DNA from 2 places in the Lysinibacillus sp. GW823-FHT06C08 genome. Region 1 is predicted to be linked to the other one. Evidence: riboswitches for the same ligand, from Rfam matches in the RefSeq annotation. Region 1 holds a riboswitch; the other holds the start of a gene.
What was found. Region 1 has a riboswitch for cobalamin ahead of AC1Q6O_RS09320 (ABC transporter substrate-binding protein). Riboswitches for the same ligand answer to the same signal wherever they lie in the genome.

Region 1 (8,091 bases):
GCCATTTATGAGAAAAAACGATTCGATAGTAAAGGGCAATATATGGAACAGGATGATTTTGTCATGGGGACTCCTGGCGAATTTCCAATCATGGTTAAGGAAAATGGGATGACCTATGCAGTCCATTTAAATGATGGTGCGATGACTGGAATTTTCCTTGATCAACGGGAAGTACGATTAGCTATTCGTGAGCGCTATGCGAGCACAACAAATATGCTAAATACCTTCTCCTACACAGGGGCATTTTCTGTAGCAGCCTCGCTTGGAGGAGCTACTAAAACAACAAGTGTCGATGTTGCAAAGCGCAGTTTAGCCAAAACGATTGAGCAGTTTAGCGTCAATCAAATTGATTATGAAGCGCAGGATATAAAAGTAATGGACGTTTTTCATTATTTTAAATATGCACAGCGTCACGAATTAAAATTTGACCTTGTTGTATTAGATCCACCAAGCTTTGCCCGCACAAAGCAAATGACGTTCTCAACGGCGAAGGACTATCCAAAATTACTGAAGGATACGATTGCGATTACAGCCAAAAATGGCATTATTGTGGCTTCCACAAACAACGCAAGCTTCGGTATGAAAAAGTTTAAAGGGTTTATCGACCAAGCATTTAAAGAGACTCGTACACGCTATAAAATTGTAGAGGAATACGGTTTACCAAAGGATTTCCGTGTGCCTCGTGAATATCCTGAATTTAATTATTTGAAGGTCGTTTTTATTCAAAAAATGGACTAACTCATCTGGAATCACACTTTGCTGTGGTTCTTTTTTTCTATAAAAAATGGCTTAAGAAGTATGTTCACTTCCTAAGCCACCTCTTTTTTAAAGCTTTTCCACAAACCAATCTCGTATATATTCGAGACGATGAATTCTTAATGTTGGCTTTCCGCTTCTTGACAGTTCATGATTAGCTTCAGGGAACCGGACGAATTTCGTTTCTTTTTTCCGATACTTCAAGGCGATAAATAATTGCTCCGCCTGTTCAATCGGACAACGATAGTCTTTTTCACCATGTAAAATAAGCAATGGTGTTTCAACATTGTCTACATATTTCAATGGTGAATGATGCCATAGCTTCTCTATATTTTCGAGCCCCGCTTGAATTTGCCAGTCTGTAAAGTAATAGCCAATATCACTCACTCCTGCAAAGCTAATCCAGTTTGAAATAGAGCGTTGTGTAACTGCTGCCTTAAAGCGGTTGGTATGCCCAACAATCCAGTTGGTCATAAAGCCACCATAGCTCCCACCTGTTACACCTAGTCGAGTTGGATCAATGAACTCATATTGCTCTAAAGCATAGTCCACTGCAGCCATTAGGTCTTGATAGTCATTGCCACCATAATCACCACGTACTGCATCCACAAACGTTTGTCCGTAGCCATGACTTCCGCGCGGATTTGTATACAGCACCGCAAAGCCTTGAGCAGCTAGGATTTGGAATTCATTAAAATAAGTGTTGCCGTACATCGCATGTGGACCACCATGGATTTCAAGAATAAGAGGATATTTCTTCCCTTTTTCATAGCCCACTGGCTTCATGATCCAGCCATTGACCTTCCAGCCCTCAGCTCCTTCAAACTCAATGCTCTCTGGCACAGCTAACTCTTTCGTCTTTAAAACGTCTTCATTGACTGTCGTCAATCGTTCTTTTTCACCCGTTTTTAAGTTGACGTAATATAAATCGCCCGGATTCGTTGTCGTACTTATGGCGACAACGGCTTGATCATTTTGAGCATCTAATGAAAAACCATAAACGTATTGATCATCGTGAATAGCTGGATAAATTTCACCATCTACATTCCCAAAGTAAATTGCCGCATTGCCGTGATCCGTTACTTGGAAATAGAAACTATGATTATCATTCATCCATTGTACACTTGGTGCTGCTACCCCTTGCAGGAAATCACCGATGACATAGTCACCGACAGGGGCATCAAATTCACTTGTTGCACAGTTTAGCAGATTTTGTTCCATATCATAAATCCATAGCTTCGCTTGTGTGGCATTTTCAAACTCACGTTTTCCTCCAACAAAGGAAAGGAAGCGGCTATTAGGCGACCAGGACGTTTGGTAATAGGAGCCAATCCCCTCTGTTACCTTGCGACTCTGTTTTGTTTCTAAATCGAATAAATAAATATCCGCATTAAACGAAAAATCTAAGTCCTCTGCTTGATCTGCTAAGTACGTAAGATAACTGCCATTTGGCGACCATGTACTCAGATGGAAATCCTCGTTCCCTTCTGTCACTTGCTTTAAGTCACCAGATTTTAAATCGACAATGGCAATGTGAGTATGCTGGTCCATATCCATAAATCCACCCGCATCCGACTTATGTTTCATCTTATCGATTTCGAGTGGCTTGAGTTCTTTTTCTTCTTTCTTGTCATCTTCAGCTTTGTCTAAGATAGTTTCATCTTTACCTAGCAAAACTGAAAAGGCAATTTTCTCTCCACAAGGAGACCAGACAGGCGTTGACGCACCGTTTTTGCAATACGTCACTTGCTTCGCCTCTCCCCCTGTTTTCGACAGTACAAAAATTTGCGGCTTGCCTGATCTTGTCGAAGAAAAAGCAATTTGACTGCCATCTGGCGACCAGACAGGAGAGCTTGTCCGATCGTTACCATATGTCCATTGCTGAGGACGTTTGTCTTTTAAATTTAAATAAAACAAGTTAGATACATAGTCTTTTTTCTTCTCATCAATACGTGTCTCTACATAAACTACCTCAGTCCCATCAGGTGAGAGCTGTGGATCTGCCACTGATTTCAAGTGATAAAGATCTTCTGGTTGAATCCCTTGTTTAGTTGTCATGTTCTTGCTCCTTTGTATTGTCATTTTCTATGCTCTACTACAATATTTCGACACCCTAAGTATTTTTCCTGCTACTCTATTGATTTTTTTACTAGTTCCCAATCAGCATTCATTTTTGTTCTGCGATAAAATTTATAAAAAGGTTCATTGGAACGAGCTTGGTTTTGATAGAGACGAATGATTTGTAGCAAAAAATCCTCAATATGATCAATCCCTACCCTTTTCGCGAAGAGAGTACCCGCCTGTGCCTTCGCCCCCATAGGGATGGCTCCTACATAAACATCAAAGCTCTCATGCTGATAGACTAAACCAATATCATCATATGTAGGATTATAGCAAGCCGATGCACAGCCATTCACATTGACTCGTACTCTTGCAGGCACAGTTATACCGTCCAATGCCTGATAGAGTTGTTCTGTTTGAGGAACTGCCTCCATTTTTTCTCCATCACAAAAATCACATGCCTTCATGGCAATATGAGGTCCTGAGGAAGCAACAAACAGTCCAGCCTCCTGTAAGGCATGGGTCGCTTCTGTCAGTTCACTAGAGGGGATCGATAATAATATGCTATAGGAGGCCGAATATTTAATGGCCCCCTTCTCCCCTACTATTTCAGCTATTTTTTGAAATTGGGCTGGCGTATAATGCTTATTAATAATGCCAGGGCTTACCGCTAATCGTGCATAACCACCTTGCTGATTTAGAGTTTCGAACGTTTTATCTGGTATGTTTTGACGAAATGCATTCATTGTTATCGCTCCTTAAGAAAAAGGAGCTAGCAAAGCGCTAGCTCGAATGTTTTTAAAAGTTGGCTGGGTAGAAGCCCTTGGCTAAAATTTGAATGGCCGCTGCAGCACGTACCCCTTCAGATGCCGCTGAAAGTGGAAGAATGACAAAGCGATCATTTTTGACTGCTTCCATTTCCTTCAACGCTGGATCATTTTTTAAGAATTTTATCTTTTGTTCAGCAGTTGTTTCGCCATAATCAATGACAACCACCACCTCTGGATTGCGATCTACTGCATCTTCCTTCGATACCGTTGTCCATCCTGACTCCACATCTCCAAAGATATTTTGACCGCCAGCGATTGTTACTAGCTCATTCATAAAGTTTTGACCAGCCGTGAATACGTCTTTATCACCACTGTCAAAGACTAGCACACGTAAATTTTCACTGTCTTTTGGTAATTTTGCTTGAACTTCTTCGACATCTTTTGTCATTTGTTCAATTAATGCTTCACCGCGATCTTCCACGCGGAATATTTCCGCGATATGACGAATATCCGTGAAAATATCTTCTAATGTTGGCTTTGTCATATTGGAAGCCGTATGTAAATACGTATGAATTCCTAATTCCTCAAGCTCCTCTGGTGTTCCAACACCTTTCTCACCAAAGCCACTTTTCCAGCCTGCATACAAGAAATCTGCCTCGGCATCAATGACTTGCTCCTTTGTTGGGTATTGATCTGAAAGAACTGGAACTTTATCGTAGGCTGCTTGAAGCGGCTCGTAGATTTTATCATCTAAATAAGCTGTCCCTACCATGGAATCCTCTAAGCCTAATGCAAGCATAATTTCTGTTACATGCTGATTTAAGCTAATGGCCTTTTTAGGTGCTTCCTTATAGGTTTGGGTAGTTTCATTATTTTCAATGATGACCTCAGTTGTTGTCGCCTCAGACGGTTCAACTTTTTCAGTTTGCTTTGCTGATTCAGGCTTGTCCTTTGCGCCACACGCTCCTAATACAGCGATTAAGGCGATGACCATGACTAGCCATATACTTCTCCATTTTTTCATGTCCTTTTCTCCTTTGTTGTCATAAATATAGAAAGAAATCAGAGACTTCTTTGCTACTAGGATAATTGGAAGGGCATAAAAAAACCCTCTTGTCGCCAAGAGAGTTGCATAGTGAAAAAACGGTATTAGTACCTTTATCACTATCCCCATCCTCGTGGTTCTTAGTTAACATACATATACTGGCAGGTATCCTGGCTTAGGTTCATCATCTATACGCCTTCCCATAGTTAAACTACAGTGGCATGCTGTATAGACTCCCCATTTACAGTTGCGGGACAGCATCGGAATTGCACCGATTTCCCTTTTAAGCAAATGACAAATGCCATTTGCACCAATATGTTCTAATTATGCTATTGATAGACTAGCAGTTCATGCGTTAATTCGCAATCAGTAATAGAATGCAAAAAATATAATCATCATTATATTAGCACTATTTCGACAAAAAGACGAATCATTTTACAAGAAATAATTGTGCTAGTATTCTGATACAATGAGAAGATAGCTACTTATAGAAACGAGGATTTATTATGTACAAGACGATTGGGGTTCTTGCTCATGTTGATGCAGGAAAAACAACCTTTTCTGAGCAAGTGCTTTTTCATACAAATAGTATTCAAGCGCGGGGACGTGTCGATCATCAGGATGCCTATTTAGATAATCATGAGCTTGAGCGCAAACGGGGCATTACGATATTTGCCGAGCAAGGACGCATGACTATTGGCGACGATACATATACGTTGATTGATACACCAGGACATGTCGATTTCTCCCCAGAGATGGAGCGTGCCATCCGTGTCATGGATTATGCCATCATTATTATAAGTGCGGTAGAGGGTATTCAAGGTCATACTGAAACGGTATGGCAGCTTTTACGAAACTATCATGTCCCTACATTCTTTTTTATTAATAAAATAGATCGTGACGGAGCAGATGTAAGGGCTGTGATGACCCAGCTCCATAAAGATTTCTCGGAACATGTATTATTCGTCGATGAACCACTTCAGGAGAATTATGTTTCCAGCACAATCATGGAATGGCTGGCGGAGCGTGATGAAAAGCTCCTGGATGCCTTTTTGAATGAAGCATTGGAGCATGGCCTGTGTATGAAGCACCTACAATCGATGATTAAAAATGAATCTGCCTTCCCCTGCTTTACTGGTTCGGCATTAAAAGATGAAGGCATTCAAGAATTGATTGCTCAACTTCCACTCATAACGGGTACTCACTTCGAGCCGGAAGCACCGTTTCAAGGAGAGGTCTTTAAAATACGACATGATGGCCATCAGCGTTTAACATTCATCAAGGCTTTAACAGGCAAATTACATGTTCGAGATGAATTTACGTTTGGAGACCTTACAGAGAAAGTAACAGAAATTCGTCTTTATAACGGCAGCCGTTTTGAAACTGTTCAGCATGTTGAGGCTGGTGAAATCTTCGCTGTTAAAGGGCTCAGCCAGGCACACATTGGCGATCGCATTGGCAGTAACACGCTATCACAGCCCTATGAGCTTGTCCCTACATTACAGGCAAAAGTTCAATATGAGGGTGAGCAACATATTAAAGAAGTATTAAAGATTTTCCGTCTACTAGAGGCCGAGGAGCCATCATTGCGTGTCGTATGGCAGGAAAAGTTTCAGGAAATCCATGTGCATATAATGGGTGTCATTCAGTTAGAGGTACTGATAGAAGTATTATTGAAGCGCTTTACATTAAACATCTCTTTTGGAGAGCCGCAAATATTATATTTGGAAACAATTGCGACAACCGTTACAGGCTACGGACATTTTGAACCACTTAAGCATTATGCAGAAATTCATTTATTAATGCAGCCAAATGAACGTGGGACTGGCATTACCTTTAGCAATGCCTGCCATGCAGATGATTTATCAGTGGGCAACCAGCGCCTCGTAGAGAAGCATTTGTTTGAACGTGATCATCATGGCTTACTCACAGGCTACGCAGTAACAGATATTCATTTTACGCTTTTAACGGGACGTGGACATAATGAACATACGTCTGGCGGTGATTTCCGAGAAGCCACTTTCCGAGCACTGCGCCAAGGACTGGAACAAGCACAGAACGTCCTGCTTGAGCCGTATTATCGCTTTAAAATGAAGGCTTCCAATGACTTTATTGGCCGTATGATGACCGACATTCAACAGGCTGCTGGCACCTTCGACGACCCTGTACTCACTGAAACAGACGTTGTATTAACAGGACGTGCACCAGTAGCGACCTTCATGAGCTATAGCACGATTTTTGCCGCCTATACAAATGGGAAAGGTGCGCTTACCCTCCAATTTGATGGCTATGATGTGTGTCATCATGCAGAAGAAGTAATATCTCAAATAGGCTATGATAAAAATGCCGACCCTGAATACAGTTCTTCCAGCATTTTTTGTTCAAAAGGTAAAGGCTATTCTGTCCCTTGGCAAGAGGCGCAAGCAGCCATGCATTGTCAGAGCTAAGTTCATGTACTAGCATGGCAAATCTGTTGAACTAGTACTTCAGATGAAGGTAGAATATCCCTACAAAAAATAAAGCAAGCCCTCCGCTTCATGGAGGGCTTGCTTTTATATGGCACCAACAGCTTTCTTTGAAGGCTTGTGCACCGGATAGGCAGGTTCAACCACCACATAACCTTGCGTATTCGTGAAGTCGATAACTACTTTTCCAGGCTGACTTTTTAATATTTGTAGTTGATCAATTAATGTTAATAATAGCTCGTGGCCGTTCCCACGTGGATGCCAATTAAAGTGATAATCATTTAATTCCTGAACGGCTTGAAGAAACTGCGTGTATTCCTGCTGTGCAAATGCAATTAGTTTATCCTGATGAGGAATTTGCTCTAAATCGTTCATATACGTTTCATAAAAACGTATGACAATCGAGCATAGTAAATCATTGACACGTGCAGCGCTTAACACTGGATTGGGCTCCTGTGAAAGACGGTCAAGATTAGGCTTTGCTCGTGTTGAATCAATGCGTGTAATTAAGTGGTACTGCTCCCCATTCACCTCATAAACAATAGGGTTGGTTGGCATATACATCATAAAGCTATTCGTCTTCGTTTTCAGTTGATCCGTTAAATTCGCCTGAGCAAAAAGATGGCCTTCTACCTCCCCATTTTGTATCCAAATAATGTCTTTATTATATAAGATTTGCTCAAAAAAACGATTGTTGCGAATCAGTCTCGTTGCTAATAATTGATCAATTAGTGATTCGACCACCATTCTTGTTTTCGCTTTCTTAGCAATTTCTGTCCGTGGCTGCTTACAAATCGTCATATCTACAAAAGGCGTTTCCTGTGTTGTCGTTGCATGAATATTCATCCTATGTGCATCCCCTTTGCGTACATATTTTCAAAACAAAAAGGACTTCCTACTATGTTTGAGGAAATCCTTCGCTTTAATGTGCTTCATCACACAATGCCAAACAAACCCTAAGTAAATGTGAAGGAGTTCTAAAATGAACCCTTTC
Region 2 (8,091 bases), on a different contig from region 1:
GCATAACCGCCTCCGCCATTGGCGAGCGACAAATATTGCCTAAGCAAACAAAAAGTACTTGAATCATTACGATAATCCTCCTACAACAAAGCACCCAAAATCAATACGATTATGGGTGCCACTTCATTTTATTTTACTGCAATACGATTTTCCAATTCTTCTGTTAAAGCGACTAGTTCACGTTCAAGGTGTTGAGTAAATTGCTCCCGACCTTCTTTTCCTTTACCCGTTACATAAAACGGCTCGCCATAAATTAAATAGCCTTTACCGCGCTTCATGACATCTCCAGCATTACGTGCACCAACGTAGGCCGCTGGAACAATTTGCGCCTTTGCCAATTGAGCGATTGTAATGGCTCCTTGCTTTAAGTCCGTTCCTTCTGAATTACGTGTTCCAGATGGGAATATCCCCACTACTTTTCCTTCTTTCAATAACTGTGAGGGAATTTTAATAACGCTCGGACCAGGATTATCACGGTCCACTGGGAAGGCATTTAAATGTTCAATAAGCCAGCCAAGACCCTTCATTTCAAATAATTGCTTCTTCGCCATAAAGTGAATTTCTTGAGGGTACATGGCAACGCCGAGGTTTAAAATATCTACATAGCCTGTATGCGTACAAGCTATAATATATCCACCTTCTTTTGGCAAGTTTTCCTCACCATACACACGAGCCTTCGAACCCATAAGTTTTAATATTACTTTAACAATATTTGCTACTAATTTATACACTGTCACATTCCTACCTTATTCAATAGTTATTCCCATTGTAATCGAAAAGACTAGTATACTGCAATTGTAGGTGATCATCTTACATCTTTCCAACCAATAGATCTACATCAATCGTAATTTCACTTAATACAATATCTGTCTCATCTTTTTTATGCCAGCCCATCGGTGTCATCTCCAATAAAGCAGGGACAAGCTCCTGAGCAAGTGGCAATGTATAAGTGACTCGTTCTATATTTACTTCGCCAAAACTATCTTGGAAACGAGCAACAATTTGTTCATTAGAATATGTTTCCTTACTCGAATCGGCATATAATTGAGCACGCAGCTCCTGTAAATAGCCGCTTTGTGGCACAACCTTCACCATACAGCCATTAGGCGCAAGAAGCCTTTTAAATTCTTCATAATTTGCCGGTGATAAAATATTTAAAATAGCGTCAAAGCTACCTTGTGCAAAAGGACTCTTAGCTAAATCGCCAACACACCAAATTTGCTGTGGATAATGTCGAGCCGCAGCCAAAATACCCTCTTTAGCTATATCAATACCGATGCCTACCCCATTCTTTTTCTCATTCATAATACGGGCTAAATGCGATCCCTCTCCACAGCCCGTATCGAGCACTGTATTCGCAGAGTTAATAAGCTCCCCAATCTTTGCTTCTACAACATCATAAATCCCACTATCAATAACAGCTTTGCGAGATTCAAAAAGATCTTTACTATATTTAGAAGTAGAGCCATGTGTCAGCATATTGACATAGCCCTGCTTGGCAATATCAAAAGAGTGATTGGCAGAACAAACGAGTCTCCCTTGCTCATAGACGTGCATAGATTGCTGACATAACGGACATGCAAAAAGCGCGATATGTTGATCGATCAATGCTGCACCTATTGCACGTTTAGATAGTGCTCCCATTGCTATTCCTCCTTCTGTTCATTCGGTGAAACGAGGGCAAAACGCTCCCACTTTCGGCTTTTCCATCTAAAGTATACGATAATTGCCCGTACCCATTCATCTGCAGAGATAGCTAACCAAATACCTACTAAACCCCAATCGAGGACAAATACAAAAAAGTAACCTAATGGGAGGCTCATACAAACCATCGACAGAAAACCGATTTTAACAGGGAACCTTGCGTCTCCTGAGGCACGTAAAGAGTTAATGACGACTATATTCATCGTCCGACCAGTTTCTAGCACTATACTTAATGCCAAGACAGATGCTCCGATAGCCATCACCTCGGGGTTATCTGTAAAAACATGCATAAGCTGCTTGCGGAAAATGGTCACTACACCAACCATAATAATGGTGAAAATAAATGCTGCTCGGACACTTGTCCACAGCTGATGATAAGCCTCATCCTTTTCTCCAGCACCTACATGCCTACCGATAATGATGGCCGTTCCTGTCCCAATCGCAATAGCGAATAAATAGGTAAACATTGATATGTTCATAGCATATTGTCTGGCTGCCAAAGTTTCTGCCCCTAAATATGTGGCATAATATAAAAATATGATCTGGCAAAACTGGTAAAGAACCTGCTCAAAGGCAGACGGTAAACCAATGTTTAAAATTTTTCTTACATATTCCTTGGAATACTCAAAGTAGTAGTGTAGCTTTACTCGTACTTCCATTACTTGATAAAGCAACCAGAAAAACACGATCATCGCTAATCCTCTACTAATCACTGAAGAGATGGCTGCACCTTTTACACCAAGCTCTGGTAAACCAAAATTCCCAAAGATCAGGCCGTAATTAAGGATAACATGCAGTACATTCATGCCAAGTGATACATACATCGTCTGTTTCGTCCAACCATGAACACGAATAATTGCAGCAAGGGCATTAATAATTGCTTGAAGGAAAATAAAACTCCCTATAATCACTAAATAACTTTGAGCATAATGAAGGACCTCACCTTGCAAGTTCATCATCGACATTAAATGACTAGCAAAGAAGAAAAATAGAACACTCATTATAAGGCCAACTGCCAAATTCATTGTGACTGCTAGAGCCGATATTTTAGCCGCTTCAAAAAACCGTTTCGAACCTAAATATTGTGATACAACGATGGACGCACCGTTGCCGACTACCTCAAGAATTAAAATAGCGATATGAATATATTGATTGGCTGCACCTACTCCTGACACAGCATTATCTGATAGAGCACTAAGCATAAAAGTATCGGCTAGTCCCATCAACATAAATAAAAACACTTCTAAAAAGATAGGCCATGTTAAATGGAATAGACTTAACTTAGTTGTTTCTTTTATTGTGTCTGCCAATACCTTCACTTCTCCTATACTTTTCTTAAAAATCTATTGTATCTTATCATAAATTTTCAGACTGTAAAGAGATTTATAGGAAGACAGCGCTTCCACATAAAAAATCCCTCTCACTAATTGTGAAAGGGATTTTATTTAGATTAAGCAATATGACTGTAATTGCTCACGCTTATCAGCCGTTAGACCAAACTCCTGCTCCAAAAAAGCTGTCTTTGAGCCATAACGATGATCCATAGCATCTAACGCTGCCTGTAAATAATCCTCACGAGCGGACATTAAAGCATAAAATTGCTGTAATTCTTGTTCATTATACTGGTGCTGGATCGTTTGAGCCATTCTTTCTACCATGGGACGCAAATGAATATTCGTATCTAAATAATCTTCCATAATGGTCTCTTCAGGTACGTCTAAAGCCAATAAAATAAGAGCTCCGCCAATTCCTGTTCGGTCTTTTCCAACTGCGCAATGATGGACTAGCCCTAAATTATCAGGGTTTTGTATAGTCATCATTAATTCTTTAAAAGAGGGATTATGAAAAGGCATTTGTGCATAAAAGTCCTTGAACATATCAGCGTTAACTACTTTATAAAACTCTCTACCACCTGTATTAGTTGGCATTTCAAAAGCATGCTTTCCCTTCGCAGGGATTTGAATATATCGAGTTTGTGGAAACACAGGATTAGGATTATGTTGTACTTCATTCGTGTCACGATAATCAAAAATTGTTTTAATACCTAATGTTTCAAATAATTCTTTATCTGTCGATGTCATTTTACCAAGTGCGGCAGAGCGATAAAATAAGCCATTTCTTATAACACGCCCATCCCTCGTTTGATATCCCCCCATATCTCGGAAATTATAAACGGCCTCAAACGAAATATTTTTTTGTATTTGCTTCACTGAACTACACCTCCCTATATTAATAAGCGTTCTTATCTTTATTCTATCGAACAAACTACATTAATACCAATTTTCACACTAGGTAATAAAATAAAAAATGCTAGCTGTAATAAACAACTAGCATTTTCTACGATCTTATTTATATAACTCTGGATACACAGCTTTAGCAACAAGCTCAACTGCTTCACCGATACGTGGACCTGGACGATTTGAGATATCTGTGTCAAGGGACTGAACTGCCTTGTTCTGAATAGCTGTTACCGTATTCCACCCATCACGAGCAAGGATTTCTCCAATTGGATTTTCTGTATAGTTGACTGTTGTTAAAATGACGTCTGGATTTCTCGCAATTACATCTTCCTCAGATATTTGCTTCCAGCCATCTAAATCTGCAAACACATTCTTTACATTTGCCGCATTTAATATTTCTTGTTGGAAAGTGCCAGAGCCTGCTGTATATATTTCTGGCTTTGGACTAATTTCTAAATAAACATTTTTTGGTGTTTTTACTTCCTTAATCTTTGTTTGCACATCAGCGATTTTTGCTTTAATTTCCTCGTTTAATGCCTTTCCTTTATCCTTAACATCCATAACAGCTGCAATTTGTTCGATATCTCCATATACATCATCAAATGTAGCCGCTGATTGAATAACAAATACTTTAATTCCTGCATCCTCGAGTGGCTTAAGTGCATCCTTCTCACCAATCGTATACGCAATAACAACATCTGGCTTTAACGCTAAAATTCGCTCACTGTTATAATTCACAGTATCAGAAACACGTTCGATTTTTTGGGCAGCTTCTGGATATGTATCATATTCAGTGGCACCTACAATTTTATCGCCAACCCCTAATGCAAATAGAATTTCTGTGTTACTTGGTTGTAAGGACACAACTGTTTTTGGTACTTCCTTAAACTCTATTTCTACACCACGATCATCGGTTACTTTGTAACTTGTTTGCTCAATCTTTTGTTCATCTTGGGTAACATTTTTATTTTTTGTATCTTCCGCAGTTCCACAACCTGCTAAAACGAGCGCTAGCAATAAAACCGATAGCCATTGTAAATTAAATAGTTTCTTCATTATTATTCACCTTTTTCTTTTTCATTGGATATGATTTACTCATAAACGGAATTTCAGCGATTCCAGCTTGTTGATTCGTATAGACAGCCATTACAAAACATACATTGGCTAATAAGCCTAAATAATCGAAGAGAATAGTCGGTACCTCTCGTTCTTCCGAAACCCTGTGTAAAGTTCGATATGATTTTTTCGCCTCACTACGACAAAGATGTAAAGCAGCAGCAGCCTCTGTTCCTTGAGGTAAAACAAAATTTTGAATCTCTTCCTTCACATGACTTACATAAAAATCATAGCGCTCACTTAACCAGGATAGATCCTCATCTGTAACTGCTAGCTTCCCACGAACCGAGCCATTCACATGATAAGCCATAGGTAAAATCTGTGTTAAATCATCTGCAACAACCTGGACATCCTCTTTCTTCACTATAGCTAGTGCAGCCCCTAAATGCGTTGTTAAACTATCTGTGCGAATCTCAAAATCGACAGTTGAAGCCTTCTCTCGCATAAAAGGATAACAAGAATAACGTGCATCTTTTTTCAACCTGCTGTCCCCCTTTTCATAATGAAAACCCTTACTTTTTTAGAACATAAAAAAACGTCGCTCCTCACGCAAAGGAACGACGAAAATAACATAATGATTGTCATAGAAACACGACACTGCCTATGTATTTGCCGTATATCCTCCTAGCTTCCGAAGAGTTGTTATACGTTCAAATAAAGGTCGGTCTCCTGGCTTGTACAACGCTCCTATATAATTAAATAAGAGCTATAAAGAACCTTCCCATTTCCTATGAAACAGTGGTTCATCTTTATAATAGTTGTACTTACAGTTGCGGAAACAGCTTCGGCTTATACCGAATTCCCGATTATGCTAGCTAGCACCTTTATTCTGCAAGAATAATTCACTTGTAAAGCAGTTTATCATAGTTTGATAGGAAAAAATAGTTGCGTACAAAAATGATAGCCGTTTTAGAAGAATTTTCATTTCCATAAAATCACTCTACTATAATACTTTTTCAATTGCTTGCTCAATATCTAGCTGTGAGTCTGTAGGCTCAAAGCGAGCTATGGTTTTTCCGCTTGCATCTACTAGGAATTTAGTAAAATTCCAGCGAATATTACGACCATCTAAAAAGCTTGGAGCAAGTTGAACAATTGCCTCAGCAAGCATTTTCTCCTGCATGCTTGCTTTTCCGAATTCACGAAAATCAACTTCATGTTTTAAATAATTAAATAAAGGATGTGTCGTCTCACCATTTACTTGGACTAGTTCAAAAATGGGAAACGAAACTCCATAGTTGACCTTACAAAGATGCGCAGTTTCCTCTCCATCTTCAGGATTTTGATGGCCAAACTGATCACAAGGAAATCCTAGAACGACAAAATTATTTTTGCCATATTTATCGTACATTTTTTGTAAGTCTTCAAATTGATATGTAAATCGGCATTGATTGGCCGTATTAACAATTAGCATCGTTTTCCCTCGAAAAGTTTCCATTGATAAAATTTCACCATTCGGCTTTCGTACTAAATAATTATAAATGCTCATTCCCTAACCCCTTTTGTCTTTTTCATATATTATAGTTGACTAATCTCCTAATAACCAAAGAGTTTGCACAAAAAACACCATCTCGTTACTAAGAACGGATGGCTGACTTATATTTCTTTTTATATTTAACATTTTGCTCTTCATTAATTAAGCGATGGGCTATGTCTAATAATTTAGGATCACTCGTTTGATCATATAATTTTTTTAAAGATACAATAATATCATAGCGAATGAGAGTAGGATGCTTTTCATCTAAACAGGTTTGAAATCTCTTGGCTAAATAAGATACGACTAAATCGCTTTGTACTTGACCTGCTAAACCAATTTTCCAAATAGCCTGTAATGTATGCCTTGCCGTGACGGGCTTTTCATCATAAGTCACAGCCCAAATCTTTAAAAAATCTTCTAATACTCTTTCTTCGGGATCACTTTTTGCAGCTAAAGCACATAAAATTTGTGCGGCAAGTGCACGTGCATGCCCATTTTTATATGTAAGCGCTTGTACAAGCTGTTCCCACACTGCATATGTCCAATCTACGGGCTCCTGCATAATTTTCATCAGTTCCTCGTAAGATTCATATTGAATATCTCGATCACGCTCTGTTAGATTACTAAAAAGTTGCAAAATCTCTTTTTCCATAATTTATCCCTACCTTTATTGTTTCAGAACGTCATAAAACTTGATTTATGTTACACTTAACTTAATTTTTTCGCAAAGAAGGTGAGTTTATGAATAAATTTAATGCTAGGAAATTGATTTTTCGATTGCTAGTGATTCTGTCCCTAATTATAGCCGCTTATTTTATTATTCCGGTATCTATGCCGTTAATATTAGCAGCTATCAGCGCATTTTTCCTTGAACCAATCGTCATGTTCTTTAAAAGGCGCTGGAAAATGTCTCGAAAAATTGCAGTTGCCTTTATATACATAGTGAGTGTCATTATAATTTCCATTATTTGCTATATTTCAATTACGCAGATCATGACGCAAATAATTTTATTGTCTAAGCAAGCTCCCTATTATATTTCCAAGCTATCAGATATGTGGCTTCATATGCAAGAAAATATTTCTAAATACACGGAAGACTTTCCACCCGAAGTAAGTACTTCGCTTCAAAAAACCACAATGGATTTCATAAAGAAAATTGAAGAAACGTTTTTAAGCTTCTTTAATTATAGCAAAGTTTCAGCCTTCTTTTCAGAGATTCCAAGTCTATTTATCAGTCTTCTCGTCTATATGATTGCCCTATTCCTATTTATGCTAGATCTGCCGAAATTGAAGCGCATTACTTATAAGTATTTAAAGCCAAACACAGCAAAGAAAATAAAAATTATTTTAAACCGTTTAAAGGATGCAACATTCGGCTATATGAAAGCACATTTATTTGTAAGCTTCATTATTGGAGGCGTTACACTTATTGGACTTTTATTAATCCAGCCTAAATATGCCATAACCATGACCATTATTATTTGGCTAATAGATATTGTCCCTTTTTTAGGCTCCATCATTATTTTAGCACCATGGGGGCTTTATCACCTTTTA

Region 2: it holds a riboswitch for cobalamin, as region 1 does, so the genes downstream of both, AC1Q6O_RS14970 (hypothetical protein) here and AC1Q6O_RS09320 (ABC transporter substrate-binding protein) in region 1, are expected to answer to the same signal.

What each region holds. Positions count from the first base shown of each region.
Region 1 covers NZ_JBXAHN010000002.1:308,819-316,909, reverse strand. Annotated here, with positions in the region: gene AC1Q6O_RS09335 (class I SAM-dependent rRNA methyltransferase) at 1-738, shown strand, start outside; gene AC1Q6O_RS09330 (S9 family peptidase) at 826-2,814, opposite strand; gene AC1Q6O_RS09325 (precorrin-3B methylase) at 2,886-3,563, opposite strand; gene AC1Q6O_RS09320 (ABC transporter substrate-binding protein) at 3,616-4,611, opposite strand; cobalamin riboswitch at 4,776-4,962, opposite strand; gene AC1Q6O_RS09315 (elongation factor G) at 5,139-7,079, shown strand; gene AC1Q6O_RS09310 (hypothetical protein) at 7,185-7,943, opposite strand.
Region 2 covers NZ_JBXAHN010000006.1:101,331-109,421, forward strand. Annotated here, with positions in the region: gene AC1Q6O_RS14940 (low molecular weight protein-tyrosine-phosphatase) at 1-67, opposite strand, end outside; gene AC1Q6O_RS14945 (lysophospholipid acyltransferase family protein) at 129-731, opposite strand; gene AC1Q6O_RS14950 (putative RNA methyltransferase) at 811-1,644, opposite strand; gene AC1Q6O_RS14955 (MATE family efflux transporter) at 1,647-3,014, opposite strand; gene AC1Q6O_RS14960 (tyrosine-protein phosphatase) at 3,150-3,914, opposite strand; gene AC1Q6O_RS14965 (ABC transporter substrate-binding protein) at 4,050-5,000, opposite strand; gene AC1Q6O_RS14970 (hypothetical protein) at 4,984-5,541, opposite strand; cobalamin riboswitch at 5,703-5,901, opposite strand; gene AC1Q6O_RS14975 (glutathione peroxidase) at 6,004-6,549, opposite strand; gene AC1Q6O_RS14980 (hypothetical protein) at 6,638-7,189, opposite strand; gene ytvI (sporulation integral membrane protein YtvI) at 7,279-8,091, shown strand, end outside.